2 regions of the Roseateles sp. GW821-FHT02E12 genome follow, and region 2 is predicted to be linked to the other one. Evidence: predicted binding sites of a transcription regulator. Region 2 holds the regulator's gene; the other holds the start of a gene.

Region 1 (7,395 bases), on a different contig from region 2:
CGGCGTGCCGGTGTGGAAGTGCGGGTCCATGATCGCGCCGATGAAGGGGATCAGGAACTCGTCCTTGTCGCGGATGGACTGGACTTCGTTGTACGCGTTGAAGATCTCGCTCTCGTCCAGACCGAGCGACTCCACGATGTACTGGTAGGCGTGCGTGTGGATCGCTTCTTCAAAGGCCTGGCGCAGCAGGAACTGGCGAGCCTCGGGCGCCGTGATGTGGCGGTAGGTGCCCAGCACGATGTTGTTGGCGGCCAGCGAGTCGGCGGTGACGAAGAAGCCGAGGTTGCGCTTGATGATGCGGCGCTCGTCTTCGGTCAGGCCGTTGGGATCCTTCCAGAGCGCGATGTCGCGGCTCATGTTCACTTCCTGCGGCATCCAGTGGTTGGCGCAGGTGGCGAGGTACTTCTCCCAGGCCCACTTGTACTTGAACGGCACCAGCTGATTCACGTCAGTCTGGCCGTTGATGATGCGCTTGTCGGCAGCCTTCACACGACGTGCAGTCGTGGGTTCACCGGACAGCTGGGGAGCGGGGATCGAGACGCTGGCGGCTTCGCGCGACGCTGTCGCCGAAGGCATGGCCGCGAGAGGTTTCGCGGTGTGGGTATCAGTGGACTTCAGGTCTTCGTCCCAATCCAGCATGGTGTGCTTCCTATCACTTCGAATTATCGGTAGCGCTTGCGCAAATCAACAAGGTCTAGCTACAGCTATTTGCATCTATCGCGCAATGTTTGTTGCGCGAGGGCATCGAAACATGAAGCGCCAACTTGTCTATACAAGCTGGCGCTTCACATCGATTTACTGACAGGCCTCGCAACCGGGGTCGTCGATCGCGCAGAACTTCATGTCCGTCGCCGGCAGTTCGGGCTCGACGGCAGCAACCGGCGCGGCCGGTGCAGCCATCACCGGCGCAGCGCTCGACGACACCGAGTTGAGCTGGCCCGAGCGCGTCACCGTGCTCTTCTCGGCCTGCGTCGCGCTGGTGGTGCGCAGGTAGTAGGTCGTCTTCAGGCCGCGCTGCCACGCGAGCTTGTAGGTCTCGTCGAGCTTCTTGCCCGAGGCGCCGGCCATGTAGATGTTCAGGCTCTGCGCCTGGTCGATCCACTTCTGGCGGCGCGCGCCGGCTTCGATCAGCCACACGGTGTCGACTTCGAAGGCCGTGGCGTACAGCGCCTTGATCTCTTCCGGCACGCGGTCGATGCGGCGCAGCGAACCGTCGAAGTGCTTGAGGTCCATGACCATCACGTCGTCCCACAGGCCCAGCGCCTTCAGGTCACGCACCAGCGATTCGTTGATGACGGTGAACTCGCCGGACAGGTTGGACTTGACCGACAGGTTGCCGAAGCAAGGCTCGATGGAGGCGTCCACACCAATGATGTTGGAGATGGTGGCCGTCGGCGCGATGGCGACGCAGTTGCTGTTGCGCATGCCGTAGGTGGTGATGCGAGCACGCAGTGCGTCCCAGTCCATCGACGTCGAGCGGTCGACGTCGACGTAGCCGCCACGGGCATCGGCCAGCAGGTCGAGCGAGTCGATCGGCAGGATGCCGCGGTCCCACAGCGAGCCCTTGTAGGACGAATAGCGGCCGCGCTCCTCAGCCAGCTCGGTCGAGGCCCAGTAGGCGTGATAGCAGACGGCTTCCATCGAGCGGTCAGCGAAGTCGACGGCCGCTTGGCTGGCGTAAGGCGTGCGCAGTTGGTACAGCGCGTCCTGGAAGCCCATGATGCCCAAGCCGACCGGACGGTGGCGCAGGTTGGAGTCGCGGGCCTTCTTGACGGCGTAGTAGTTGATGTCGATGACGTTGTCGAGCATGCGCATCGCCGTGCGCGTCGTCTTCTTCAGCTTGACCTGGTCGATGGCACCATCCTTGATGTGCTGTGCCAAGTTGACCGAACCGAGGTTGCAGACGGCGATCTCGCTGTCGTTGGTGTTCAGCGTGATCTCGGTGCACAGGTTGCTGGAGTGCACGACGCCGACGTGCTGCTGCGGGCTGCGCACGTTGCACGCGTCCTTGAACGTGATCCAGGGGTGGCCCGTCTCGAACAGCATCGACAGCATCTTGCGCCACAGGTCCTTGGCGGGCATGCGCTTGAAGAGCTTGATCTCGCCGCGGTCGGCCTTGGCTTCATAGGCCGTGTAGGCCACTTCGAAGGGCTTGCCGAACAGGTCGTGCAGGTCCGGGCAGGTGGACGGGCTGAACAGCGTCCAGTCGCCGCCTTCGAGCACGCGGCGCATGAACAGGTCGGGAATCCAGTTCGCCGTGTTCATGTCGTGCGTGCGGCGACGGTCGTCGCCGGTGTTCTTGCGCAGGTCCAGGAACTCTTCGATGTCCAGATGCCAGGTTTCCAGGTACGCGCAGACCGCGCCCTTGCGCTTGCCGCCCTGGTTCACGGCCACGGCCGTGTCGTTGACGACCTTCAGGAAAGGCACGACACCTTGCGACTTGCCGTTGGTGCCCTTGATGTGCGAGCCGAGTGCGCGCACCGGGGTCCAGTCGTTGCCCAGGCCACCAGCGAACTTGCTCAGCAGTGCGTTTTCCTTCAGCGCCTCGTAGATGCCGTCGAGGTCGTCGCTGACGGTGGTCAGGTAGCAGCTCGACAGCTGCGAGCGGCGCGTGCCGGCGTTGAACAGCGTCGGCGTGCTGGACATGAAGTCGAAGCTCGACAGCACTTCATAGAACTCGATGGCACGGGCTTCGCGGTCGATCTCGCCCAGGGCCAGGCCCATGGCAACGCGCATGAAGAAGGCCTGCGGCATCTCGATGCGCTGCTCCTCAATATGCAGGAAGTAGCGGTCGTACAGCGTTTGCAGGCCGAGGTAGTCGAACTGCAGGTCGCGCTCGGCCTTCAGTGCGGCGCCGAGCTTGGCCAGGTCGTACTGGCCCAGCTTCTCGTCCAGCAGCTCGGCCTTGATGCCCTTCTTGATATAGCCAGGGAAGTACTCGGCATAGCGCTGCGTCATCTCGCCCTGCAGCACTTCACCGCCCAGGATCTCGCGGCGGATCGTGTGCAGCAGCAGGCGAGCGGTGGCACGGCTGTAGCCCGGGTCCTTCTCGATCAGCGTGCGCGCGGCCAGGATGGCGGCCTTGTAAACCTCGTCGATGGCGACGCCGTCGTACAGATTGCGCTGGGTCTCGGCCAGCACGGGGTCGGGCTTCACATCGGCGCCAAGGTTCTCGCAGGCCGAGGTGATCAGACCCTTGAGCGCGCTCAGGTCCAGCGGGCGGCGCTCGCCGCGGTCCACCACCATCACCGCCGGTTCGGCTGCACGCGTGGCCTCGCCCTGCGCGGCGCGTTCTTGCGTGCGGCGCTCGCGGTACAGCACGTAGGCGCGGGCAACCTCGTGGTTGCTGCTGCGCATCAGGCCCAGCTCGACCTGGTCCTGCACATCTTCAATATGGAAGGTGCCGCCGCTCGGACGCGAGCGCAGCAGGGCGCGCACGACGTTCTGGGTCAGCTGCTCCACCGTCTCGCGCACGCTGGCCGAGGCCGCACCCGTCGTGCCGTGCACGGCCAGGAAGGCCTTCATCAGCGCCACGGCGATCTTGCTCGGCTCGAACGAGACCACGGCGCCATTGCGGCGAATGATCTGGTAGGCCTGGTAAGTCGTCAGCGTGGGGGCGCTCGGGGCGGTGGCGTCGGACCCAAACGCGACCGGGGATGCCGGTGAGAGCGGAGACAGCGAGGCGGCGGGGGCAGCCTGGCCCGTGGCGGCTTCATGCAGCATGAGGGGATCCTTTATCGAGAAATGACGGGCAAATGCGCAGCAACAACCCGGGAAATCTGGGCCCGAGCCAGCGCATCGTGCGTTGCTTCAGTGGGGGTATTTCGTCCTTGCCGGTCCATTGCCAGGCCGGCATTCCGGCTTGGTCCTCGGGCGCCTTGCTGCTGTGGCCAAGCCACAGCAAACAGCGAATCCGAGGGGATGGTCATGGGGTCGACTGGGTTAGCAGGATATCACGAAGGGACACTATATCTATGGCCCCCGCCCACCTCAAGCACTACCCCTAGTGTCAAACCCTGGACGCCGTTTCACTGAAAAATGCCCTCACCGGCGCCTTTGCCCGATCAGATCGGGCCTCGCTGATCAAGAGCCGCATCAGCACTGGGCTGGCGGGCCGAAGCGGCCTGCAAAGCCGCGCCAATGCTGCGTCCGTGCCAACGGGCCTGCGCCTGGCCACAGATTCAAGCAGGGCAAATCCCGAGACGGCTTTTCGTTCAGCTGTCACCGACCGAGATCGCCAACCGCGCCATGCGATAGCGGATCTGGCGCAACGACAGGCCGAGGCTGGCCGCCGCCGCCGTGCGGTTGAAGCGGTGCAGCTCCAGCGCCCGCAGCAGGATGGCGCGCTCGACCTCGTCGAGATAACGCGCCAAGTCGCTGGGCAACTGCTCCGGCAGCGACAGCCCTTCAGCCACCGGCTCGGCCGCCAGCGGCGTGTCCAGCGCGGCAAACTGCGACTCGCTGCGGCCCTCGTCCAGCAGCGCGTCCGGCAGGCCGAGGTCGTCGGCGTCTATCCACTCGCCGCCGGCCAGGGCCAGCGCGCGGTGCAGCAGGTTCTCCAGCTCCCGCACATTGCCTGGGAAGGCATAGCGCGACAGGGTCTGCAAGGCTCGCTGCGTCAGCCGCGGCGCAGGCGACACGCCGGCGTCCTGCGCGATGCGCACCAGCACGCGCGTGCTGATCAGGCCCAGATCCTCCAGCCGCTCGCGCAGCGGCGGCACGCGGATCTGGATGACGTTGAGGCGGTAGAACAGATCCTGGCGGAAGCGCCCACCGGCCACTTCAGTGCCCAGGTCCTTGTGTGTCGCGCTGAGGATGCGCACATTGACCGGCGTCTCGGCCGTGGCGCCCACCGGCCGCACCGAGCGCTCCTGGATGACCCGCAGCAGCTTGCTCTGCATGGCCAGCGGCAGGTCGCCGATCTCGTCCAGGAACAGGGTGCCGCCGTCGGCCGCCTGGAAGAAGCCCTCGCGGTCTTCGTTGGCGCCGGTGAAGGCGCCCTTGCGGTAGCCGAAGAACTCGGCCTCCAGCAGGTTCTCGGGGATGGCGCCGCAATTGACCGCGACGAAACGCGCCTCGGCGCGTGTACCGTGGTCGTGGATGGCGCGCGCAACCAGTTCCTTGCCAGTGCCGGACTCGCCCTGCACCAGCACCGGCGCCATGCTGCGAGCGACCTTGTCGATCAGCGAACGCACCGCGCGTATGGCCGGCGACTCACCAACGAGGCGCAGCGCCGTCGCAGGCGCCACCGTGTCCTCGGCTTCGGTGACTGGCGCCGGCTCGGGCAGCCGCGCCGCTGGCTGGCGCCCCAGCGCTGAGCCGACCACGAGGCGGAACTGGCGCAGGTCCACCGGCTTGGTGAGGTAATCGAAAGCGCCCGCCTTCAGCGCCTCGACGGCGTTCTCGGCCGAGCCGAAAGCCGTGATGACGATGGCCTTCTCGGGCCGGCCGGCCTGCTCGAGCCAGCGCAGCAAGGACAGGCCCGAGCCATCGGGCAACCTCATGTCGGTGATGACGGCGCTGTAGCTGCCGGCCTGCAGATGCTCCAGCGCCTCGGCGACCGAGCCGGCGCTGTCGATCTCATAGCCCTCGCGCAGCAGCGTCAGCTCGTAGAGCGTGCGCAGATCGGGCTCGTCGTCGACGACCAGCAGGCGCGGGGGCGTGGCAGTAGTCATGCGGATTCGTGTGTGCGCAGTCGAACGCTGAAGTCGTTGGCCGCCGCGTCGGGCGAGCGGCGGTAGTCGATGCTGGCGCCGTGACGCTCGCACAGCTCACGGCAAATATAGAGGCCCAGGCCCGAACCTCGGCTGCGCGTCGAGAAGAAAGGCTCGAACAGATGACGCTCGATCTCGGGCGGCACCGGCGCGCCCGCGCTGCGCACCACCAGGTCCAGCGCGTCACCGTGCTGCTCCAGCACGACGCGGATGGCGCCGGCGCCAGCGTCGGCGTGCCGATGCGCGTTGTCCAGCAGGTTGACGAGCACACGGCGCAGATGCTCGGCGTCGAAAAGGCCCACCAGCCCCGGCGCGGCGATCCGCAGCTGGAAGCGGCTCTGGTCGCCAGGCGCGACGCCGTTGACCTGAGCCCAGTCCTCGCAGGTCTCCTGCACCAGCGCGCTGACATCCAGCGCCTGGGTGTCGGGCTGCACGCCGGGTGCCAGTTCGCTCACGTCGTCGACGAGGCGCTTGAGCCGCTGCACGTTGGACGCCACCATCCTCGTCAGCTGCTCGGCGCGCGTGCCGCTCACATCCTCGGCCAGCAGCGCATTGGCCTGGGCGATGGCCGCCAACGGGTTGCGGATCTCGTGTGCGATGCCGGCCGACACCCGGCCCATCGCGGCCAGCTTCTCCTGGCGGGTGCGTGCCAGCAGCTCGCGGTTGTCCTCGACGAACAGCACGCACAGCTCCTCGCTGCCCTCGCGCTGGCGTGTGAAGCGCAGGCGCAGGCGCAGGCTCCGGCTGGCGCCGCTGGCCAGCGGCAGCGCCACATCAACCTCCGCCCCCAGGCCGCCCACACCGCCGGCATAAGCACTCTCCAGCGCCAGCACCAGGGGCTGCCAGTCGGCCCGGCCGCGCAGCTGCCAACTCAACTCGCCACTGGCTGCGCCCAGCAGGACACGCGAGGCCGGGTTCATCGCCCGCACGCGGCCACGCCGGTCGACGACGAGAACCCCCTCCTGCATTTCGTCGATGACGAGGCGGTTCAGCAGTTCCTGCTGGCGCGCCAGCGCCAGGCTGCCGCGCGCGGCCTTTTCCTCGCGAGCCAGGCGCGCACTCAGCTCGCCGGCCAGCAGGCTGACGGCGAACAGGCCGCCGCCCACCAGCCCGGCCTGCGTCGTCTTCAGTCCCACGTCCACGCCCGACAGCAGCGACCACGCCGCCGCGCCGAGCAGGCCCAGTGTGGCCATCGCCGCTGTCGCCAGCGCCAGCAGACGCGGGTTCAGCACGGCGGCCATCAGCACCGGCATGACGAAGAGGGCGCCGTAGTTCACGCCGCTCGGGTCCAACGCATGCAGCACGCCGAACAGGATCAGGTCCACGCCGATGGCGCTCCACCAGTGCGGGCTGCTGATGCGCGCCAGGCTGCGCGCCGACGCGCCGCGGCGCAGCTGGGGCAGCAGCCACAGCGCCACCGCGGCAACGGCGTAGGACGCACTCAAGCCCAGCGTGGAGCGTGCTGGCGGCGTCGACAGGCCAGCGGCGATCAACTGGGCCGCGATCAAGGCGAGCCCTAGCGCTGCGCGCGCGGCAAGGAAGGCGCGGTACAGGCGCTCGAAGCTGGCGCTGCTCTCCACCGGCTCGGCCGGCGGGGACTCGACGAACCATCTGCCCTCGCCGCTCGGACCGCCCGGGCCGCTCACGCTCAAGCCTGGCCCTGCCGGGCTTCGAAACTGGT
Region 2 (7,395 bases):
GTTTTGCGGCGAAGCGCTGGATCAGGTCGTCGATGTCATAACGCCCCTCGGCCGTGCGCGCGACACGCAGCTCGGGCTGGGTCAGGGCCAGCGATTCGACGACGGCACGGCCACGCAGCAGGGAGCGCAGGGACAAGGCCGCGTCCAGCTTGGCCAAGGTGAACAGCGGCGGCTGATTGGCGCCGGGGCCGGCGATGCTGAGGCCCTCGACGACGAGGGCCAGGCGCCAAGGCTGGAAATGCGCCTCCTCGATGCGCACCTGCCGGCCCAGGGCCTCGGTTGCCAGGGCGGCGCCGCGGCCAGTGACCCAGCCCGGCAGGGCCAGCGTCACGATGAGCAGCAGCAGCGTGCCCAGGGCCGACAGGGCGGCCAGGGTCCAGAGAATGGTGCGGGCGGGGGAGCGGGAAGTGGTCGTCACGGCGGATGCATTATTGATGTCGGCGATGATGCCGGCAGTGAGCCTCGCCCTCGACTACTCCGACTTCAAGACCCTGCTGCTGGCGGCTGCGCTGCCGCCGGCGCCGCTGCTGCTGCTGGCGGCTTGGGGAGCCTGGCGGCTCAAGCGTGGCCGGCGCTTTGGTGCCGCCCTGCTGGGGCTGTCGCTGATAGGCGTCTGGCTGTCGGGCACGGAGGCGGTGGGTGAGCTGCTGAGCCGGGCCGCGGGTCAGCCCACGGTCCTCGGGCCGGCCCAGGTCGATGCGCTGCGCGGCCGCTCCGACGGCGCGGTGCTGGTGCTGGGTGGCGGTGTGAAGCGCCATGTGCCGGAGCTTGATGCCGGCTCACCATCTCGCATCACCGCTGAACGGCTGGCCTACGGTGTCTGGGTTGCCCGGCGCAGCGGCTGGCCGTTGGCCTTTTCCGGCGGCATCGGCTGGACGGCGACCGAGCTGCGCCAGCCCGAGGCCGAAATCATTGCCCGCGTGGCCGCCGATGACTATGGCCTGCCGTTGCGCTGGGCCGAGGCCAGTTCGCGCGATACGCGGGAGAACGCGGCCCACACGCTGCCGCTGTTGGCGAAGGCGGGCGTCAAGCAGGTCATTCTCGTTACGCATGACACGCACATGCGCCGCGCCATGCGCGCCTTCGAGGCCGAGGCGGCTCCGCTGGGCCTCAGCATCGTGCCGGCACCCGTCGGCCTGCGCGACGATGCCTTGACGAGCTTTGGCGATTGGTGCCCGTCGACCGATGGCTTCGAGCGCGTGCGCTACGTCGTCTACGAGACGCTGGCCTGGTGGTCAGGCCGCTAGACGGCGCCACAAATAGAAACCCCGCCGGGCTTTAAGGCCGGGCGGGGTGGGTGGCTATGCCACCTTGGGGCTCTAAGGCGATCTGCCAAAGGGCTCCTGGCGCGCAATGATTGCGCCAGAGGGTTTGCCTCAAAAGGCAATACAACAGTAGGCGAGCGTGTTCAGCCCTTCAAGAAGAGTTGCCCGAATAGCGCCTCGGCACGCGCCGTGATCTCAGGCGGCAGGCTGATGCCGCGGCCCCATTCGCGGCTGGTCTCGCCGGGCCACTTGTTGGTGGCGTCCAGCCCCATCTTGCCGCCCAGGCCGCTGACGGGCGAGGCGAAGTCGAGGTAGTCGATGGGGGTGTTGTCCACCAGCGTGGTGTCGCGCACCGGGTCCATGCGGGTGGTGATGGCCCAGATCACCTCCTGCCAGTTGCGCGTGTCGATGTCGTCGTCGACCACGACGATGAACTTGGTGTACATGAACTGGCGCAGGAAGCTCCAGATGCCGAACATCAGCCGCTTGGCGTGGCCGGGGTAGGCCTTCTTGATCGACACGACAGCCATCCGGTAGCTGCAACCCTCGGGCGGCAGGTAGAAGTCGACGATCTCCGGAAACTGCTTTTGCAGGATGGGCACGAAGACTTCGTTGAGCGCGACGCCCAGGATGGCGGGCTCGTCGGGCGGCTTGCCGGTGTAGGTGGAGTGATAGATGGGGTTCTTGCGCTGGGTCTGGCGGCTGATCTCGAAGACGGGGAACCAGTCCTGCTCGTTGTAATAGCCGGTGTGGTCGCCGAACGGGCCTTCGAGCGCGTGCAGGTAGCCGCCCTTCTCTTTCAGCGGCACGCCGCGTTCGCTGAACCCCGTGTAGCCGGCAGCAGCGGGCGGGATGTGGCCTTCCAGCACGATTTCGGCGGATGCCGGCGCCTGCAGCGGCTGGCCGGTGCCCACGCCGGTGTTGACCAGCTCAGTGCGGGAGCCGCGCAGCAGGCCGGCGAACTGGTATTCCGACAGCGAATCCGGCACGGGCGTGACGGCACCGAGGATGGTGGCGGGGTCGGCACCCAGCGCGACGGCGATCGGGAAAGGCTCACCCGGGTGGGCCAGTGCGTGGTCGCGGAAGTCCAGTGCACCACCGCGGTGCGCCAGCCAGCGCATGATGACCTGGCGCGGGCCGATCAGCTGCTGGCGGTAGATGCCGAGGTTCTGGCGGGTGCGTGCCGGCCCCCGGGTGATAACCAGACCCCACGTGATCAGGGGGGCTGCGTCGTCGGGCCAGCAGGTCTGGATGGGCAGACGGCCGAGGTCGACGTCGCTGCCCTCGAACACCTCTTCCTGGCAGGGCGCCTTGCGCTGCACGCTGGGCTTCATGTCCCACAGCGCCTTGGCCATCTGCAGCAGCTTGCCGGCGTCCTTCAGGCCCTTGGGCGGGTCGGGCTCCTTGAGGCTGGCGAGCACCCGGCCGACATCGCGCAAATCGGCCAGAGACTCAGCGCCCATGCCGAGTGCGACGCGACGCGTTGTCCCGAAAAGATTGGTCAAGGCGGGGGTGGAATGCCCGGTCGGCGCCTCGAACAAAAGGGCGGGTCCGCCGGCGCGCAGCACACGGTCGCTGAGGGCCGTCATCTCCAGCACGGGCGAGACTTTTTCACGCACGCGCTTGAGCTCCCCGAGCCCTTCCAGGCCGGCGATGAAGTCCCTCAGGTCGCTGTATTTCATAACCAAAAGTAGTATTGAAGAGGCCAAACAGCCTTGACGGGTTATCTTCGACCCGTAAAATTCGTCGCTTCGGGTTTTTACTGAACCCAACCGGCCGGGTCCACCGGGCACACAGATGCCACAGGCCAGAGCAATCGACCGGGAAATTATCACCGTCGCCCCACCCAGACAGCCTCTCTACCTGAGGCAGCCTGAGGCGGACCGCGACACAAGGAGTCGCATGACGACACGTCAAGACCTGTTCAGCCTGGCTCGCCACACGCGGGATTCGGCGTCGCTGTTCGTCAAGGACATCGGCAACGGCCTGCTCGTGGTCAGCCACAACACGCTGGCCCTCGTCGGGCTGGCCGTGGTGTCGGTGCTGCTGGTGTTCACGAGCCAGGCAGGCCTGCGCGAGAAGCTGGAGTCGGCCACGCTGGGCTGGCTGAATGCACGCCACGAGGCGCGTGCCGAGGCCGAGGGCAACACGCTGCTGACGTCTGCCGAGCCGGATGCCATCGCCCGGGCCACCGCCACCGACCCGCGCGAACTGAGCCGCCAGCAAGCTGCCGTGGCCCACTGGCTGGCACGCCGCTACAGCGTGGCGCCCGAGCCCATTAGCCGCCTCGTGCAAGAGGCCTGGGCAGTTGGGCAGCGGGCCAAGGTCGAGCCGACGCTCATCCTGGCCATCATGGCCATTGAATCCCGCTTCAACCCCTTCGCGCAGAGTTCCGTGGGCGCCCAGGGCCTGATGCAGGTCATGACTCGCGTGCACGACGACAAATACGAGGCCTTCGGTGGCACGTTGGCGGCCTTCGACCCGGTGACGAACCTGCGGGTCGGTGTGCAAGTGCTGAAGGAATGCATCCAGCGTGCCGGCAGCCTCGAGGACGGCCTGCGCTTCTACGTCGGCGGCGCCAACCTGGCCGAGGACACCGGCTACACGGCGCGCGTGCTGGCCGAGCACGACCTGCTGAAGTCTGTCGCGGCCGGCCGCTCGGTGCCCGCGAATGTCACCGTGCGCCCCCTGCGCGAAGCAGCGTCGGCGCCCACGGGCGAATCTGCTCAAGTGGCCCTGCTGCGCTGAACTACACTGGCCGTTCACGCGACTGGCGATCAGGGTCACAAGCTGACCTGAGGTGGGCCACCACCGGGGAGCGTGAGGCGGTTGTCACAGCCGCTATCAGCCGTTCGCCTGGGCAGCCTTGGACATCACGCCAGCCGTGAGCGCCTTGGATTTACCGCCTGAACTTCGGAAACATCTGCCATGTTTGACCGCAATACCTCCACCCTCGCCCTGGTCGACCCCGAGCTCTGGACCGCTGTCCAGAACGAGACGCGCCGCCAGGAAGACCACATCGAGCTGATCGCCAGCGAGAACTACACGTCGCCTGCCGTCATGGAAGCCCAGGGCAGCCAGCTGACGAACAAGTACGCCGAGGGTTACCCCGGCAAGCGCTACTACGGTGGCTGCGAATACGTCGACGTGGCCGAGCAACTCGCCATCGACCGTGTGAAGCAGCTCTTCGGCGCCGAGTTCGCCAACGTGCAGCCCAACTCCGGCTCGCAAGCCAACCAGGGCGTGTTCTTCGCGCTGCTGCAGCCCGGCGACACCATCATGGGCATGAGCCTGGCCGAAGGCGGTCACCTGACCCACGGCATGGCGCTGAACATGAGCGGCAAGTGGTTCAACGTCATCAGCTACGGCCTGGACGAGAACGAAGCCATCGACTACGACGCGATGGAAGCCCTGGCCCGCGAGAAGAAGCCCAAGCTCATCATTGCCGGCGCGTCGGCCTACTCGCTGCGCATCGACTTCGAGCGCTTCGGCAAGATCGCCAAGGAGATCGGCGCCTACTTCATGGTCGACATGGCCCACTACGCCGGCCTGATCGCCGCGGGCGTCTACCCGAACCCGCTGCCGCATGCCGACGTCGTCACGTCCACCACGCACAAGAGCCTGCGCGGCCCGCGCGGCGGCATCATCCTGACGAACGACGAGGCGATCGCCAAGAAGATCAACTCGGCCATCTTCCCCGGCATCCAGGGCGGCCCGCTGATGCACGTCATCGCCGGCAAGGCCGTGGCCTTCAAGGAAGCGCTGACGCCCGAGTTCAAGGCCTACCAGGAACAGGTTGTTAAGAACGCCAAGGTGCTGGCCGACACGCTGATCGAGCGCGGCCTGCGCATCGTCTCCGGCGGCACGGAAAGCCACGTCATGCTGGTGGACCTGCGCCCCAAGAACCTGACGGGCAAGGAAGCCGAGGCCATCCTGGGCGCGGCCCACATGACCTGCAACAAGAACGGCATCCCCAACGACCCGCAGAAGCCCATGGTCACCAGCGGCGTCCGCCTCGGCACGCCGGCCATGACGACGCGTGGTTTCAAGGAGGAGCAGGTGCGCGCCACGGCTCACCTGATCGCCGACGTGCTGGACAAGCCGCACGACGAGGCCAACCTGGCCGCCGTGCGCGAGAAGGTTGCTGCGCTGACTGCAGCCTTCCCGGTGTATCGCGGTTGATCGGCGGCTGAGCCCCGGACGCCGTGCGCTGCCCGTTCTGCTCTCACACCGAAACCCAGGTCTCCGAGACCCGGGAGTCGGACGAGGGCGACGTCGTCCGCCGGCGGCGCCGCTGCCTGTCCTGCGACAAGCGCTTCACGACCTATGAGCGGGCTGACATCGCCATGCCCTCGGTCGTCAAGAAGGATGGGCGGCGCGCCGACTTCGACGCCTCCAAGCTGCGCGCATCCATGCAGTTGGCATTGCGCAAGCGGCCGGTCAGCGTTGAGCAGATCGACGCGGCCATCAACCGCATCGAGGAAAAGCTGCTTGCCAGCGGCGCCCGCGAGATCGCGTCCACGCGCCTGGGCGAGCTGGTCATGCGCGAACTCAAGCGCATCGACAAGGTGGCCTACGTCCGCTTCGCGTCGGTCTATCGCAGCTTTGAGGACGTTGACGAGTTCCGCCAGCTGATCCGCGAGATCTGACCGTGGTTTCCCTATCCCCCTTAAGAGGGAGTCGCGGGGGATGCGCCCCCACCCTCTCCCCCTTCGTTCCGCCTTACGGGGGAAAGACGCGTTGAGCCCCGCTTCCTAAAGTTCGTTACATCAAATAACGAATCGAGGGAAGCCGCATGAACCGCACCGTCAACACCCGCCGCACCAGCCGCGGTTTCACCCTCGTGGAGCTCTGCGCCAGCGTCGGCATCTGTGCTGCTCTGATCAGCCAAGCCGTGCCCGCCATGGGCAAGCTGCACCAGGAGCAAAAGCTGCGTGTCAGATCGGATGCCCTGGCCACCGACCTGCGCTTCGCCCGCAGCGAGGCCGCCCGCCTCGGCGACTCGGTCTACTTCCGCGTCAGCGGCAAGGGTGCTGGCGCCTGCTACGTCCTGCACACCGGTGCCAAGAACGACTGCGACTGCGCGGATGGCAAGGCCGTCTGCACAAAGCAGGGGAGCCACGTCATCAAGGCCGAATGGCTGCCATCCAGCCAGCCGGTGCAGATCAGCAGCAATGCCGAGACGATGGCGTTCCAGCATCGCCAAGGTCTGGTGACACAGACAGGCAGCATCGAGCTGCGTCTGAGTAGCGGCTCTGCGATCCGGCAGGTTGTCGCCATCACGGGTCGGGTACGCAGTTGCTACGTTGGCACCAAAGTGGCCAACATGCCCAAGTGCGCATAAGCCCCTCATTCGTGGTGGTTGCCGACCGGCGGCGCAACTTGGCGGACGAGCGGTACTGCCGTTACAGGCCGCCAACGGCGACTACCGAAAATCGCGCCATGCGTACGCTTCCCTGCCCCAGAAGCAATGGCTTCAGTCTGATCGAGTTGATGGTTGCGCTCGCTATTGCCGGCATTCTTGCCTCGATCGCTTATCCGGCCTACACGTCGCAAATGCAGCGCGGTCGGCGAGCCGACGCCATCGCTGCGCTGACGACAGTGATGCAGGCCCAGGAGCGCTATCGCAGCAACGCCAGCAACTACGCATCCTCGTTGGTTGATCTGAACAACCTTGACATTTCCAATATCACGCCGCACTACCAGGTGACTCTGACAGGGGTTGGCACGACCCCGAGCTTTGATATCGGCTATAACGCCACGGCGACGCCGGTGTCTGGCGGCAAGCAGGCCGGCGATATTGCCTGCAAGAGCTTGACCGTGAAATTGGAGGGCGCCGTAGTCACCTATTCGGCCATCGGTGACCCAGACAATTCGGGTACGGATCGCGACACCAAGGACATTTGCTGGCCAAAATAACCATGAAAAAGAGTTTTCATGCATTCGCCGCTCGCATGCCCGGGCTCACCCTGGTTGAGATTCTGATCGGGGTGGCCGTACTTTCCATCCTGATGGCGATTGCCGCGCCTTCGATGGCTGATCTGTTGGAAAAGCGGCGGGTGATTGCCGCAACGGATGAAGTCGCGGGTATTTTGGCTTATGCCAAGGCTGAGACGAATTCGATCAATTC

The links. The regulator NrdR, encoded in region 2, represses ribonucleotide reductase genes. The targets are predictions, from matches to a motif close to CACNANATNTNGTG.
Region 1: the regulator NrdR is predicted to act here: its motif matches at 3,965-3,978, upstream of AC07V5_RS11490 (ribonucleoside-diphosphate reductase subunit alpha).

What each region holds. Positions count from the first base shown of each region.
Region 1 is NZ_JBWKVK010000002.1:160,498-167,892, reverse strand. Features, by position in the region: gene AC07V5_RS11495 (ribonucleotide-diphosphate reductase subunit beta) at 1-639, opposite strand, end outside; gene AC07V5_RS11490 (ribonucleoside-diphosphate reductase subunit alpha) at 796-3,723, opposite strand; gene AC07V5_RS11485 (sigma-54-dependent transcriptional regulator) at 4,215-5,675, opposite strand; gene AC07V5_RS11480 (sensor histidine kinase) at 5,672-7,360, opposite strand; gene AC07V5_RS11475 (PP0621 family protein) at 7,363-7,395, opposite strand, start outside.
Region 2 is NZ_JBWKVK010000004.1:419,915-427,309, reverse strand. Features, by position in the region: gene AC07V5_RS24740 (DUF748 domain-containing protein) at 1-418, opposite strand, end outside; gene AC07V5_RS24735 (YdcF family protein) at 456-1,247, shown strand; gene ubiD (4-hydroxy-3-polyprenylbenzoate decarboxylase) at 1,409-2,947, opposite strand; gene AC07V5_RS24725 (lytic transglycosylase domain-containing protein) at 3,168-4,013, shown strand; ZMP/ZTP riboswitch at 4,022-4,134, shown strand; gene glyA (serine hydroxymethyltransferase) at 4,194-5,447, shown strand; gene nrdR (transcriptional regulator NrdR) at 5,471-5,914, shown strand; gene AC07V5_RS24710 (GspH/FimT family pseudopilin) at 6,061-6,609, shown strand; gene AC07V5_RS24705 (type IV pilin protein) at 6,708-7,184, shown strand; gene AC07V5_RS24700 (pilus assembly FimT family protein) at 7,187-7,395, shown strand, end outside.